DNA from 2 places in the Brevibacillus sp. Leaf182 genome. Region 1 is predicted to be linked to the other one. Evidence: riboswitches for the same ligand, from Rfam matches in the RefSeq annotation. Region 1 holds a riboswitch; the other holds the start of a gene.

The links. A riboswitch is a leader RNA that binds a small molecule or an ion and turns the genes downstream of it on or off. The one in region 1 is predicted to bind thiamine pyrophosphate.
Region 2: another riboswitch for thiamine pyrophosphate. It lies ahead of thiC (phosphomethylpyrimidine synthase ThiC); the one in region 1 lies ahead of thiS (sulfur carrier protein ThiS).

Annotation. Positions count from the first base shown of each region.
Region 1 covers NZ_LMPN02000035.1:9,886-18,033, forward strand. The annotation lists gene ASG16_RS26470 (ABC transporter permease) at 1-607, opposite strand, end outside; gene ASG16_RS26475 (ABC transporter ATP-binding protein) at 607-1,389, opposite strand; gene tenA (thiaminase II) at 1,374-2,054, opposite strand; gene ASG16_RS26485 (acetylornithine deacetylase) at 2,062-3,357, opposite strand; gene ASG16_RS26490 (thiazole synthase) at 3,350-4,123, opposite strand; gene thiS (sulfur carrier protein ThiS) at 4,129-4,332, opposite strand; TPP riboswitch at 4,532-4,642, opposite strand; gene kapB (kinase-associated lipoprotein KapB) at 4,684-5,067, opposite strand; gene ASG16_RS26505 (alanyl-tRNA editing protein) at 5,099-6,310, opposite strand; gene ASG16_RS26510 (hypothetical protein) at 6,392-6,619, opposite strand; gene ASG16_RS26515 (glycoside hydrolase family 18 protein) at 6,716-7,999, opposite strand; gene ASG16_RS26520 (thioredoxin family protein) at 8,064-8,148, opposite strand, start outside.
Region 2 covers NZ_LMPN02000031.1:264,063-272,210, forward strand. The annotation lists gene ASG16_RS22745 (Ger(x)C family spore germination protein) at 1-543, shown strand, start outside; gene ASG16_RS22750 (hypothetical protein) at 536-772, shown strand; gene ASG16_RS22755 (GerAB/ArcD/ProY family transporter) at 785-2,143, shown strand; gene ASG16_RS22760 (ATP-dependent DNA ligase) at 2,165-3,106, opposite strand; gene ASG16_RS22765 (DUF1904 family protein) at 3,506-3,835, shown strand; gene thiC (phosphomethylpyrimidine synthase ThiC) at 4,070-5,824, opposite strand; TPP riboswitch at 5,974-6,086, opposite strand; gene ASG16_RS22775 (cation diffusion facilitator family transporter) at 6,334-7,215, shown strand; gene ku (non-homologous end joining protein Ku) at 7,275-8,148, opposite strand, start outside.

The sequences.
Region 1 (8,148 bases):
AGTACCCGAGACCCTCACTTGCTCCCAGCCATTCCCCAATCGTCGCCCCAGCTACACTGTAAGTAGCTGCCACTTTGAGACCACTGAAGAAATGAGGTAAGCTCGACGGGAGTTGCAGCTTGGTGAAAATTTGCCCGTTCGTTGCCCCCATTGTTTTTAACAACTGGAGCATTTCTTTGTCCGTCGAGCGAAGTCCATCGTACGTGTTGACGACGATCGGAAAGAAAGTAAACAGAATCGTAACAGCGATTTTTCCAGATAAATCATACCCGAACCACAAAATAAATACGGGTGATAATGCTATAATTGGGATCGTTTGGGAGATGACGATATACGGATAGACCAAGCGCTCCACAATCCGACTGCGAATCATCGCAAATGCAAGAGAGATTCCAAACACAATCGAGATCGATAGCCCCAGTAACACTTCCTTTAACGTCGCCCAAAGATGTACACCTACTAGAGAGGAACGTAAATCCCACAACGATACAACCACAGCGCTAGGCGGCGGTAAAATGAATGGCGGCACTCCGAGGAAGCGACAACCAGCTTCCCACACCAGAAGAAAAATGGCGATGGAGATGCCAAACCAGATGCCTCTCCCCATCACGCTTCTCTCCTCAGTGGCTTCATTGCTGCTTGGCGCTCCCGTCGAAGCAGTTCCCAAATTTGTTCACGCAATGCCAAGAATCCGGCTTGGTTGCGGCTGCTCGCCGTTCGCGGTCTGCTCACCGAAACCGTTAATTCGATCGGCTTGGTGATCGGACTACCTGAAAGCACGATAATACGATCGGCTAGTAAAATGGCTTCGTCGATGTCATGTGTAATCATTAGCATCGTGCTACCTGTTTCCTGCCACTTTTCCATCAGCCACTCTTGCATGTCCATTCTCGTAATCCCATCCAATGCACTAAACGGCTCATCCAACAGCATCATCTCTGCACCAGAAAACAATGCGCGCAAAAAGGAAACTCGCTGACGCATCCCACCGGAAAGCTGGGCTGGATAGCTGTCAGCCCAATCCTGGAGCCCGTACCTTGGCAATTGCTGTCTGACACGCTCATGCGCTTCTTTTTTCGTCATACCTTTGATTTCTAGCGGTAAAGCTGCGTTTTCGACAATCGTACGCCATGGCATGAGCAGATCGCGCTGGGGCATATAGCCGACCTGCCCCAAACGATTGGCTACCGGTACACTGCCGAGCCTGATTTCGCCTTGTCCTGGTTTAAGAAGACCTGCGATGAGTTGAAACAAGGTGCTTTTCCCGATCCCGCTCGGACCGATCAAGCTGACGAACTCCCCTTTTTCCACACGCAGATCAAAATGATCGAGAATCTGCTTGTCGCCATACGAAAAGCTGACGTCGGCGAAAGCTAGTTGTTCTCCCACGGCCACATTTCCTCTCTGTAGGACATGTCCCAGAACATGTACTCCATTTTGGAGGTATTGACAAAATACTCTTCCATCCTGGCCAGCTCTTGCTCGCTCTTTCCTTCCGCCAATTGATTCATGATCTCAATCAGCCAGATCGCCAGTTGCCCAAACTCATCGGAGCTGTACATGCGTACCCACTCCCCATACAGTTCGTGATCCAGCGCCCCTTCTACTTGAGCCAAACGCTTGCCGATCTCCCAATAGCTCCATGTGCATGGGAGTAGTGCACTCACCAATTCTGCCAACGAGCCTTGATGAGCGACACGCAGCATGTAGCTCGTGTACCCGAGCATTACAAACGAAGGCTCTGTTGCTTCCAGCTCCGCGCGAGAAATACCAAAACGCTCGGCATACTGGCGATGCAGCTCCATCTCTGTGTTCAGCGTTGATTCTTGCAAAGCGGCGAATCTGGAGCTCGTTTCCAGATCGTACGCCTTCACACTCGCAATTGCGAACATTTTCGCGTAATCAATCAGATAGATGTAGTCTTGTTTCATGTAATATTTGAATGCACCAACGGGCAGACTGCCATCTCCAAGTCCGGTGACGAATGGATGTTGATGAACACGCTCCCAGATCGGGGCTACACTTTTTCTCAATCGTTCAGTAAAGGTTGCCATGCGATACTCACTCCTTCGCTTCCTTTGGGGTATTGCACCAGTTGGCAATAAAACGGGCCATGATCTGGGCAAAATGAACAAGCTGGTCAGGATCAATGGATTCATCTACGGCATGTGCATGCAGGAGCTCACCGGGCCCGAATAATACAGCCGGAATGCCTGCATGCGCAAACCAGCCTGCATCTGTCACCGTAGGCGACATAGTAACACTGGGCGCTTGATGCATGTGGCTTTCATAGGCGGATTGAAGCGCTGCCAACCCCGGATGGTTCGTATCCAACTCCAGTGAAGGGAAGATTTCACCGCGCTCCTCAATCATCGAACGTCCACCCCAGCGGAATGTTGGAGGATGGTCTCTCAGCCAAAGATCTGCTGCTGCTGCACGACCGACGTGATCCTCGATCTCTCGGATGATCTCTTCATGGGATTCATTCGGATAAAAATGAACGGTAATCCAGAGAGCGCATCGATCTGCAATAAACGCAGCGTGACGACCTCCCTCGATGACTGCAGGATTGATCGTATTGCTGCCTGCCGGGAAGCCCGGATAGGACTTCATGACGGCCCAGTCCCGTTCCAGCTCCTGTAGTGCGGTGATCACCTTCGTCATTTTTTCAATGGCAGAAGCTCCCCGGACACGTCCGCCTGCATGGATGGTCTGTGCGCGCATTCCGTCATGCAGCGTCGTCGGACTCTCAATCGTGATCCAGCCTGTAATGACCCCACCCTGCCCTTGCATGTGGAGATTGCTCGTATCCACCACAACGGCGTAGTCAGCCTGATAGCCACGCTCGATAGCGACCAATGTCCCCGCTTCGCCTGCTTCTTCTCCGATAACGGATTGAAAGAGCAGATCACCTTGGAGCTCGATTCCGTGCTCGCGCAGCATTTGGATCGCAAACATGCTCGCTGCGAGTCCACCTTTCATATCAGCAACGCCACGGCCGTACAAGCGTCCATCCTTGCCATGTGTCAGAGCAAAGGGTGGATAGGTCCACCCCGTGTCATCTCCAACTTCAGCCACATCGATATGCCCGTTGACAATCAGGCTGTTTGCCTGTGTAGAGGCACTCCCTGATAACCGACCGACGATATTGTCGTCTCCTGGATATACCGTCCAGCGATCGACCTCGAATCCCATCGCTTGCAGTCTGTTGGCGATTACTCCTTGCGCGGCATCGCTGTTTCGCGCGGGAGGACTTACAGTTGGATAAGAAACGAGCTCTGCCAATAAGTCGAACAGCTCTTCTTTGCGGCTGGCAATCGATTCTACCGCTTCTGTCAGTCGATCCACGCTACTCAATCATCCCTTCAGTCGGGCTGCTTGCGGATGCGTAACGTTTTTTCGTGATACGGCCTGCCAGGAAACCTTTGCGACCTGCTTCTACTCCGAGCTTCATCGCTTCTGCCATTAATACAGGATTATCTGCGAGGGCGACTGCTGTATTCAACAAGACACCGTCAGCACCTAGCTCCATCGCTTTCGCGCAGTCTGCTGGAGAGCCGATTCCTGCATCCACGATAATCGGTACTTTGGCATCCTCGATGATAAAGCGGAGGTTGTTTTCGTTGACAATCCCTTGTCCGGAACCAATTGGTGACGCACCTGGCATAACCGCATGTACGCCAACCTCTTGCAGACGTCTAGCAAGAATCGGGTCATCATTGGTGTAGGTCAGTACGATAAAGCCTTCTTCCACCAAGATTTTCGAAGCCTCGAGCGTGCCAATCGGGTCAGGGAGAAGTGTTTTCGGATCTCCAATGACTTCGACCTTGATCATGTCACACAGGCCAGATGCTTTGGCCAAACGGGCAATGCGCACCGCTTCTTCCGCTGTATAGGCACCTGCTGTATTTGGTAGCAGGGTGAATTTTTTCAAATCGAGTTGTTCCAAAAAGTTTGGTTCTTGCGGATTTTCCAAATTCAAGCGACGAATCGCAAAGGTCAAAATCTCTGCTTCCGACACCTCTACCGCTTTCCCTTGTGTATCCAAGTCTGCGAATTTACCTGTTCCCAGAAGTAAACGAGAGCGAAACTCGTACGATCCAATTTTCAATGTATCCATCATGATGATCATCCTCCTCCGACAAAATGAACGATTTCTATGCGATCTCCGTCTGCAATCGGTGTTTGCTCGTACACTGAGCGATCAATAATTTCACCATTGCGCTCTACGACGACAATCTTCTCTTGCAGGGAATAAGAAGCAAGCAAGGCTCGCACTGTCGTGATCTCTTCCGCCAACTCTACTTTTTTCCCATTCAGCTGAACAGTCATTGATTACCTCCTTCTACTGGAAAAAAAACGGCTTCTCCCGCCTGCCTGAGTCGATTCAGACAAACAGAAGAAGCCGTATACCCATCCCATCTCACCGGACGAATGGCATAAAAAAACCATCCGCCTCGGATGGTTGAGTGTGGACTTATCATGCATGCACGCAAACAAGCATGGTTCCGCTCGGATGCGACACGTGATACTGATTCCAAATACCTCTTCCTCCGCTGGCATGACCCAGGTCAGGTTCAACGGTCAGTAACACACTCGTCACAATCTCAGCCAACGTTGCTTGGCCCCCGTTTGGTAGTAAAGCTATGCAATTGTCGTACATTCGAGTACTACAGTACCACTCTATTTCGTGTTTGTAAAGGCTTCCTTGTGCATCTTTTCCAGCTCAACGAGACAACGTTCTGCCCAAGCTGCCATTTTCGCCAGCTTCTCCATTTCTCTCTCCATCGCCTGACGCACAGATTCCTTGTAGTCTGGAATCGCGCCATTATAGCGAATGACCCCTTGGACAGGCGTCATGAATTTTTCCATGTAAGAGAGTGCTGGACGCTGGTGAAACAGTGGCACATCTACTTCGTAGGAAGAATGCAAATCGCCTTGCGTCGGATATTTGGTCACTGCCAACACTTTTACCAGCAGCTTCGAATCGTGGATTTCCAATACTTCTGTAATATATTCACCCGTTCGCTGCGTAACACGAACGATATCTCCCGGATTCCAGTTCAACGCGGATTCCTCCTTTAATTATGGAATGTATTTACATTAGTGAGGCTTCCAGTAGTTTGCGAGCATGTAGCAATACTTCCTCCGCATCCACTGCCGACTGACCGCCACCCTGTGCCATGGCGGGATTCCCCCCACCTTTTCCGTTAATAACCGGTAAGGTTTCTTTCAACACTTGATTGATGGCTACATTGACTTCCTGCCCACGAGCAAACACGACTTGCATTTTGTCTTCAGTAGTAGCTGCCAAGAGGCAAATTGCATCTGGCGCCAGAGCAGTAGCCAGTTGTGAGAACTGCTGAAGCTCTTGAATGGTTTTGTCTGTGAAGGTACGCATAATGAGGCGAGAATGACCGAGTTGGCTAGCAGCAGATAGTTGTTGATTCACTTCCACTTCCAAGAGCTGCTTATCCACATCTGCTAATTTTGCCTTCAAGGCGTCGCGTTCTGCAAGGAGGCGTTCCGTCTGTGCGATCAGTTCCCCTTCATTAGTAGCGAGCAGCTTCGCCGTATCACGAACGACAGCTTGCTTTTGGTTGTAGTCCCGCAAAGCTCGCCAGCCACAGATGAATTCCAGACGAATGTTTCCGCGATGTCGCTCCCAGCCCAAGATCTTGATCATCCCGACTTCGCCCGTACGCGCTGGATGTGTCCCTCCGCATGGGTTGTAATCAAAATCAGGTATCATCACGACACGAATATTTTCAGTAACGGTCGGCTGTTTTTTCAAGGGCATCGTTGCCAATTCCTCGTCATCAACGAACCGCGCAATGATGGGGTGGTTTTCCAGAACAATCTGATTCGCTCGCTTTTCTACCGTCTCCCATACATCTGCTGTCAACTCATCCAGTCGTACATCAATGGTGACACGTTCTTTACCCAAGTGAAAGGCAACGGTTTCTGCCTGCACGACTTCCAGGAAGGACGCGGATAAAATGTGTTGGCCGGCATGCTGCTGCATGTGATCGAAGCGGCGGTCCCAATCGATGTGACCTGTTACTTCCGCTATGCTTTCTGATAAGGGAGCTTCCAGTCGGTGACGAATTTCTCCATCTACCTCTTCCACATCTACCACACAAATCTCTCCCAATACGCCCAGATCAGAAGGCTGTCCACCTCCAGTAGGGTAAAAAGCCGTTTGATTCAGTACCACGTAAGGTGTCCCATCTTGCTCAACACCACCTCTCGTCACCTGGGCCGAAAACGTTCTCGTATAGGCATCCTGATAATAGAGTCTGTCGTCCATTGTTACTCCTCGCTGCATGGAACTGTGGTTCCAGCCTGATTCTCCCACTAGGGGGCAAAACGAAAAACGTATGTATAAAGCTTACCCAAACAAGTGATCCATTTGTTTTTCGCGCTCTTGGCGCTCCTCTGGGCTCGCCAGGTCATACTTTTTCAATAAATGAAACAGCTCGTTTAGACGCTCTTGGCTGAGTTCGCCATTCAACTGATTTTTGAATTGACTCACACGCAACTCCGACAAATATGGAGCTTGTTCTGCCAGTTTTTTGAGTACGTCCTCATGGCTGTGATCCAATTTGCATTCTCCCATGATTTCTCCCCTTTTCCTTCCTGTCCTCTTCATCATACCATGATTTTTCATTCGAAAAAAAGGCGTACAGCCCCCAATGGAATGTACGCCTGATGACTATGCACGCTTCCGAACGCGAAAGTTCTCCTCGATCAACAGCCAGTTTTGCGGAAATGGCAAACCGAGTTTCCAGTAGCTGACGCCTCTCAAACCGAGTTGTTTAACCAGATTGAACTTGGCTTGAATCGACCGTGCATCCTCAAACCACACCTGATGTTGCTTGCCTTGATCATCGGTGTACGTAAAAAACGGAGCCTGCGCGCGATAATCATACCGGATCACTGCATTATGCTGCGCAGCTAGAGCAATGGCTGCTTGCGGACTTAATGCTTTCGCTGTCGTCCCTCGCTCGTACGGTAAGGTCCAGTCGTATCCGTACAGATTTTGGCCCATCAAAATTTTATCGGCTGGCATTTCGGTAATGGCGTACTGCAAGACACGCCGCACCGGGCCGATTGGAGAAACCGCCATGGGAGGGCCACCACTATAGCCCCATTCATACGTCATGATCACGACAAAATCGGCAAGCGCTCCAATGGCCTTGTAATCATGGGCGGAATACCATTTGCCTGCTTGCACGGCACTCGTCTTCGGTGCGAGCGCAACAGACATCATCAACCCCGCTGCATGTATACGGCCTCTTGCTTTTCGCAAGAAGTTCGCGTACGCCTCTGCACCTGTTGTGGGCAATGCTTCCAGATCAAAATGGATATCCCCCATTCCCAGCTCACGCGCTGTCGCGAGAATATTATCCAACAATTTGTTCTGGAGTTCTTGATCATTCAAGATGAGTGCTCCCAATTCCGTACTGAACTGACCTTTTTCCAAATTCGTCACGACCATCATAAGTAGGACCTGGTTTTCTTTTGCGATCGCCGGAAAGTTGTTCAGATTCGGTCGTTGGAGGGTTCCATCCCGTTTGATGCGAAAGCTGAACGGCGCCAAATACGTAAGATGAGGGGCAGCCGTTCGAACATCCGCTTCCATCGATGGTGGAACAGTGCGGCGCGGTTCCACATACGCATTGAAATCAGCCGCTCGTCTAGGGCGAGGCGGGATGTAAAGCTTTTGCCCGACTTGTAGCGGTTTATAGGGAGAAATCCCATTGACGCGAGCAAGCTCTGCTGCGCTGATTTGGTTACGCTGACCGATCGTATACAACGTATCTCCTTGTTTAACCCAATAGTAGCTACCTACAATCGGGATCACCATCGCCTGCCCAGTTGCCAGCTTATTCGGATCTGGTAGTTCATTTGCCTTGTTGATCGCTTCCGGCGTTGTGCCGTATGTCTCGGCGATGCTCTCTAAGGTTTGTCCTTCTTCCACCACGTGGATTTGCATACGCCTCCTCCTTCGCATTTCTTCACTCTTAGTCATATTCATGGCGAAGGGAATAGGTGTATGTCTAGGCCAAAGGTTTCAATACATCGTATAAAAACCCAACGGACTGGATGGCATAATGGCGTTCTAACAATTCGTTTCGTTGAAAA
Region 2 (8,148 bases), on a different contig from region 1:
GCGACGGGGGTAGGCTTATTTCGACACGATAAGCTCGTAACCATTGCGAAGCCTAAAGAACTGCTCGGCTTGCGATTGTTCCAACGGGATTACACACCGTTTTCTGTTGTGCTGTCTCTTAACAAGCATGAACGGCTTACGATAAGTCTTTCGAAAGGGAGGGCGAATATCAAGCCCGTGATAAGGAAAGGCCACATCCATTTCAAAATTGATCTATACGCTGCTGCCGTTGTGGTAGAGAATTTGTCAAACCTCGATCTCGAGGAAGAGAAAAATATTAGAATCCTGCAATCGAAGCTCGTCGAGCAAATCAATCACGGTGTGAAACATATGATGCAAACGATCCAACAGAAACGAACAGACTTCATTGGGTTAGGAATAGCATTGTCAAGGAATTATCCGCGAGAGTGGCGAGACCGATATCGGAACAGGTGGAATGAGGAGCTTCCGAAAATCACATATGAAATCCGATCCAAAGTGAACATGACTAATTTCGGGCAGACAACGAAAAATATTACCAAAGGTGAAGATGATTATGAATAGAATATTTCTGCTCTTTTTTGTCCTCATGTTGGTACTTTCCTTTGGAGAATTTATCCTGAAGCGAAAAGGTATGGATGGGAGACAGCAGCGAGTCATTGTTATTTTCTACACCCTAACCATTGTTTTTCTGATTGCATTGCAATTCCAGTATTATCAAGTGCTACCCACGAGTAATTTGATGAACTTTCTATCTCCTCATGTGAAGTGGTGGGTGGATCAGTTCGTATAAGGAGGCCCACGTATGATTCACAAGCAAGTTGTCAATCATCGACAAATTGCCTGGCTGGTCGGCAGTGTCTTGATGACAGGAATGATGATCAGTTTCTTGCGGTCTGTTGTTCAGGTAGCAAGGATGGATGCTTGGTTCTCTCAAATTTTACCCATCTTTTATGCGATTTTTATTGCCTACGTTTTGAGTGGACTGGTTGAGGCCTACCCTGGGAAAAATATCTTTGAAATCTTGTTTATTATTGGCGGGAAGTGGATTGGTGGAGCTATCAATCTCCTCATTTTGTTTTACGTTTGGATCATCCTGGCGGTCGATATTAAAGGGGCTGCTGATTTTTTACATATCTCGTTATTGCCAAACACGCCATTGGAGGTCATCTTACTCGTCTTCGTCTTACTGATGATGTACTATGGCAAAACGAGTCTTGAGGTGGCGGCTCGGGTAAATGAGTTTTATTTTCCTATTTATTTCATCATGTGCATTTCGCTCTATTTCCTGCTGATTAATGAATACAACATAGAGCGATTGGAACCAATCTTAACCAGTAACCTGGATCGGATCGTGGTCAGCAACCTTTTACCAGTGGGTATATATGGTGATATTTTTCTCATTGGGGCATTCTTACATGCCATTGTAGAGCCGCGGCTATTTTATGCTGCGATGAAGCACGGAGTCATCATTGTCGGCTTTGGGACGACGATTATGTTGCTCGTTTTGCTCGGGGTAATGGGCTTCATTATCGCTGGTAGACTGAATTTCCCCATCTATATTCTCGTCCAACAAATCCACGTCACAGATTTTCTGGACAGGGTCGAAATGATCCTTTTTAGTGTTTGGTTCCCGGCTTTCACAATCAAAGTCATAGTCGCTTACTTGGCATTTTTAGTGGGGGTGGGATCATTTGGGGGACAGCGGCATTACAATACATTCAATGCTCCGTGTGGATGGTTTATCGTTGTATCGTCCATATTTGCGTTTCCAAATGTAGCCAATATCGATCAATTTATAAGTTATAGCTTGCCGTTGTTCGTGTTCGTCTTTCAATTCCCGTTGGCGATCTTTTTGCTCATTCACGTAAGAAGAAGGAACAAAGGAAGAGAGCAAAGCCTCATTCCCGAAGGAACGAAGCTTTATCGATTTTACCGGTCGATGGTGTGGATCACGACAGTCTGTTTGAGTGGTTGTGTGATCGTGATTTTGATTGGGGACTTTTTCAAGGATAAATCAGCGGTTGGAGGGGTGACGACAGCTGTTGTGTATATTGCCCTCTTACTAGTAGCCCTGCTGACGAGCTACGGGGAAATGCAGGCTCTTAATCATGGCAAACAAAAGCTGGGGAGAGCAAAACAGTCTGGTTCGTTTCGACAATGAGGTCGAAAGCCAAGGGGTTCCTTACTCGAAAACACACTGGTGTGGAGGGACATCCACAAAGCCTTGTATGCTTGGCTGTCGCAAGGAATGCCCTTCCTTCCACTCTGCAAATTTGATTTTGACGGTAATTTCCGGCTGTATCCATAAAGTATTGGCTGCGCGTGGTGGCTTGTTAACAAAAGACATCTTCTGTTGGACGAGGGGCTGTATTCGCTCCGTTAAAGCGCGCCAGTCCGTTTGCGTCAATTTTCCAGTACCTGCATGACCGATGTACCAAAAAGAACCTTGTTGATCAAACAGGCCCAGAAGCAACGAATTGACAATCTGATTCCGAAGCGTAACCCCGCCTACCACAGCGATGAGATCCCGGTAATACTTTTTCTTTCTCCAGCGTTGATCTTTCCCATTGACCAAGTAGCTGCTCGACGCATCCTTCATCATGATTCCTTCCATGCCTTGAGCTTCTATGACGCGGTAAAGAGCGTCTCCATCAGCAAAATTTTCAACGAGCTGGACATGAGTAGTAGGAGTGATGATTTTTGCGAGTATTTGTTGTCGCTCTGAGAGTGGGTAGGAAGTTACCCATTCATCATTCCAGTACAGGACATCGAAGACCATGTATGTGACAGGGACAAGCTTTTGTATCTGGGAGACCTTCTCTAAACGGCGCAGCCCGTCTCTTTTCATGACCTCGTAAAAAGAAGGCTTTCCATCCGGGCCGAGAGCGATTATTTCCCCATCCAAAATCACAGAATCAGCATGACAATACGACCGAAGATCGGTTACTTCTGGATAATGGAAAGTCCGTTCATTTAATTTTCTGTTGAACAGTTTGACTTCTTGTCCATCGTAGTAGGTAAGAATGCGAACACCATCCCATTTCACTTGGCCTATCCATTGTGGTCCTACAGGTATAGCTTCCGTGCTGATAGGCTCAAAAGGAAAAAGCGGAGTTAGTTCCATAGCTGCCACCTTTATGTTTAGTTGGGACTTGCCCGGTTTTCTAATACAGTTTCACGGATAGGCATGATCTATACGAGTGGGGCTGGCGGATGAACTCCTGTTAGAATTTTACGAAACTTTTTCATTGATTAAGTATTGAATTCGAGCTATACTACCTGTATAAAGTAACCAATGGGTCAGCGGATTGGGCTGTATCTGGTTGAGCTGCTTCCTCCTTCCGTGGTACGTCCACCACACCTCATGGGAAGGGAGCTGCTCTCTGATATGGCCCTCTTTGTGTCTCTTGTTCCAATTGGGAATGTTTGTTGTTCACTTTCTTTAATCCTTTTTTCATTGATATACAATTAGAGACTTGTTTATAATGACTGTGCGAACTCATTTACGAAAGAAGGAATTGACTTGCCGTTTCTTCGGTTTAAAGGCTTTGCGAAGCAAGACATAGAGCCCGTTTCTCAGATTCTCATAGAAGAGTTTTCCAAAATTGCTGAAGTAGCTCAGGAAAAGGTGAAATTAGAGCTGCTTCAGGTAGAGCAATTGACGAACAGTCCTTTGTCTGTAGAGATCATGATGTTTCCCCGTGAACAAAAGCAGCATGACGCGATTGCTAGTGCCATACACGGCATTTTGAAGAAGCAAGGCTTTCTGCATATCCATATTTTCTTCATTCTGCTATCGCCCTCTCTCTATTATAAAGAAGGACTTCCGTTGCAAGTTGGAATGACGAAATAAGCAAGAAAAAAGGTCGAGATCCACCAAAGGGATTTCGACCTTTTTCTATTAATAATAAAGGCTTTCGGTTTGCAGGCACTTCGAGCAGGTTCGCGTAAGTGGAGTTTCGATATAGACGTGGCTGCAGTCCTGTTGAATCAGCCGCAATTGTTGTTTAAATTGTTCTAGCTCAGCTTCTAATCGACTGATCTTTTCGCGTAAAAGACTAGCTTCCTCCATAGGCTTCCTCCTTCATTACGGCTGGTACAAACGGCTTCCTTGTTCGCGGAACTCACGCGATTTTTCCTGCATCCCTGCAAGAATGGCGGGGTCTTGGGCACCCCCTTGTTCATTGGCAATGTGACGAATGTCGTGCGATATTTTCATGCTGCAAAATTTAGGTCCGCACATGGAACAAAAATGGGCTGACTTGGCGGCTTCTGCTGGCAATGTTTCGTCGTGATATTCGCGGGCGCGCTCCGGGTCCAGAGACAAATTGAATTGATCGTTCCAGCGAAAATCAAAACGAGCTTTGGACAAGGCGTCGTCACGCTGTTTTGCTCGGGGATGTCCTTTTGCGAGATCAGCGGCATGCGCTGCGATTTTGTATGCGATTAAACCGTTGCGGACATCCTCTTTATTGGGTAGACCGAGGTGCTCCTTAGGTGTTACGTAGCAGAGCATCGCTGTTCCGAACCATCCGATCATGGCGGCCCCAATCGCTGAAGTGATGTGATCATAGCCGGGAGCAATATCTGTCGTGAGTGGCCCCAGTGTGTAAAAAGGAGCCTCATGGCAAATGGATAACTGTTTATCCATATTTTCGCGAATGAGATGCATGGGGACGTGACCAGGGCCTTCAATCATGACTTGTACGTCGTGTTCCCACGCAATTTTTGTGAGTTCTCCTAATGTTTCAAGCTCCGCGAACTGCGCCTCGTCATTCGCATCCGCGATAGAGCCAGGACGTAGTCCATCTCCGAGGGATACACAAATGTCGTAGGCCTTCAGAATTTCGCAAATTTCAGCGAAATGCGTATACAAAAAGTTTTCCTCATGATGGGCCAGGCACCATGCAGCCAAAATCGATCCGCCGCGAGAGACGATACCAGTAACACGGTTAGCTGTCATAGGAATGTAGCGCAAGAGAACACCAGCATGAATGGTGAAGTAATCGACGCCTTGTTCTGCTTGCTCAATCAAGGTGTCTCGGTAAACCTCCCATGTCAAATCCTCAGCTTTCCCATTTACTTTTTCAAGTGCTTGATAAATCGGGACAGTACCGACTGGAACGGGACTGTTGCGGATAATCCACTCCCGCGTGGTGTGTATATGTTTTCCCGTCGAGAGGTCCATTATAGTGTCGGCACCCCACCGAACCGACCAAATCATTTTTTCGACTTCTTCTTCCATCGATGAGCTGACAGCTGACGTTCCGATGTTGGCATTGATTTTGACATGAAAGTTGCGGCCAATGATCATCGGCTCGCTTTCCGGATGATTGACGTTAGAAGGGAGAATCGCACGTCCAGCGGCAATTTCTGCCCGTACAAATTCAGGGGAGACACCCTCGCGAATGGCAACGTATTCCATTTCCGGTGTGATGATATTTTTTCGGGCATAATGAAGCTGGGTAACATTTTTCCCTGGCTTTGCCCGTTTTGGTTTGTAGCCCTCTCGAGGGAAAGTGGGGAGGGTGGTTGCCTTTTCTTCATTTCGGATGCCGTCGTCAACTAGTTGTGGTTCGCGACCGACATACGTTTCCGCATCATTTCGCTCATCGATCCACATGTGGCGGATGGAGGGCAGTCCTGCTTGAATGTCAGGAACGTACCCGGTTGCGGTATATTCGCCACTCGTATCGTACACGCGAAGAGGAGGATTGGATGTGGAGCCAGACAATCCTTCGGTAGGATGAAGAGAAATCTCGCGCATCGGGACACGAATGTCCGCACGACTACCTATTTCGTATACTTTGTGACTGCCTGGAAAAGATGACACCAATGACATAAGAAAAACCTCCTTGTTTTGGTTGCACGAAAGCGAGAACCGTTTAGGGAGGCGAAAGAAACATCCCGCGAAAAAGCGCCGCATAAACAACATGCGACGCCAACGCGAGAGTAGAGAAGAAACGGGTATCCTAAAAATACACGCATCTTTTCGTGTCGTATATGACATTCCTCCGCTGGCATTACCCAGTTCAGGTTCAACGGTCGATGGCACAGTACCATCCTCTCAGCCTGGTGAATTCCAAGCTCCCGTGCTTTTTTATTTTGGATTGCAAGAATAGGATAACGGGAAGTCCAATGAATTTCAAGGAAAATTTTCCAATGAAAATATTGCGGGTGTGCAACACATTTTCCTCCCCCCTATTCTCATGAATCGGACTAAAACTGTTTCTGTAGACCCACATGAATCCTATCTGATACGATGAAGTTCGAAAAAAAGCAACTGCTTCCAGCGCTTTGATTTTTCTCGTTGTCGAAGCAGGATGGAGAAGTATTTTGAGGTGATGAGGTATGGATGTTTATTCGGATCTAAAACAAGGAGAACGTGGAGCGTGGGTGAGTATTTTCGCCTACATATTCTGCTCTGTATTAAAAATAGGAGTTGCGTATGTCACTGCGTCGGAAGCTTTAATGGCTGATGGTCTTAACAACTCAACGGATGTCGTCGCATCGATTGCTGTTTTAATCGGGCTGCGTATTGCAAGGAAACCACCTGATAAAGATCACCCGTATGGCCATTTTCGGGCGGAGACGATTTCAGCACTTGTTGCATCATTTATTATGCTATTTGTCGGAGTTCAAGTCGTTACAAATGCCGTACCATCCTTATTAGACCCACAGCATGCGGCACCTGACCTGTTGGCAGGGTGGACAGCACTTGCAACCGCAGTCATCATGCTTTTCGTCTATCGCTACAATAAAAAGCTCGCCATTAAAACAAACAGCCAAGCACTAGATGCAGCAGCCGCTGACAACCGTTCAGACGCATTCGTCAGTATCGGGACATTTATCGGGGTAGCTGGCGCACAATTCCAATTGCACTGGCTTGATCCTTTAGCTGCTTTTGTTGTTGGTCTCATCATCTTGAAGACTGCTTGGGACATTTTCAGGGAAGCAACCCACCGTTTGACAGATGGCTTTGACGAGAGCAAGCTTGCTGACCTGCGAACTACCATTTCCTCAATTTCGGGAGTGAAGGATATCAGTGACATCAAAGCCCGCTACCATGGAAGCAGCGTGCTGGTTGATGTTGTGATCCATGTAGATCCAGGTCTGAATGTGGTGGAGAGCCACACCATCACTGAGAAAATTGAAGAACAGATGCGCAAGATTCATCGGATTAACGCCGTTCATATCCATATTGAACCATGTAGGAAGATGGCGCCAAACTAGATGTCTTGATGTGAATACAAAAAAACCTGTCCAGAGTGGGCAGGTTTTTTAGTTGCAAATTAAACAGAGGTAGCTTTCTTTTTGCGTAGTGTTTTGGTTGTAGAAGTAGTCGTAGTCTTTGCTGCGCTCGCCTTTTTCGATGCTTGCTCTTTTTCGGATGAGGAGGCAGCAGTGGTGCGTTTTCGCGCAGGCTTTGACGGAGTCGGTTCAGGCTCGATTTTGATTGGGACGGCGGCTTGACCGGCTGTAGACTCCAAGCTTTCTTTGAGAGCTTGCATGAGATCAATAACATTGGTTCTTGCCACGGTAGGTGCAGTGGCGATCTCCTGACCCTCCAGTTTTTTCTCAATCAATTTTTGCAGGTCAGTTCGATACTCATCTGTATATTTTTCAGGATCAAAAGGGATTGTCATATTACTAATGAGCTCAGTTGCCATCTTCAGCTCGTTTTCGGCTAAGGGTACCGTGGCTTCTGGCAAGGCAGGTACTTGACTGACGGGACGTACCTCATCTGGATAGAAGATCGTCTCCAGCATGATGCAGTGCTCATACAGTCGAATAACGGCCAGGCTTTGCCGATTGCGCATCGTCACCTGTGCAACGCCGATCTTTCCTGTCTGTTCCATAGCGGATCGCAGCAAGGCGTAAGCTTTTTCGCCAGTGTCCTGTGGGGATAGGAAATAGCTTTTATGAAAATAAACCGGATCGATCTCTGACAAGTCTACGAAGTCGATAATTTCAATGGCTCTGCGTGTTTCTGGCGTAATGGCTTCCAGATCTTCATCGTCAATCATGACAAAATGTCCTTTTTCATATTCGAAGCCACGGACGATTTCACTCGTATCAACCTCGCGCTGGCAGTGGGGACACATTTTCGTGTACTTGATCGGGGTATTGCACTCTTTATGCAGTTGGCGAAAGCGAATATCGCGC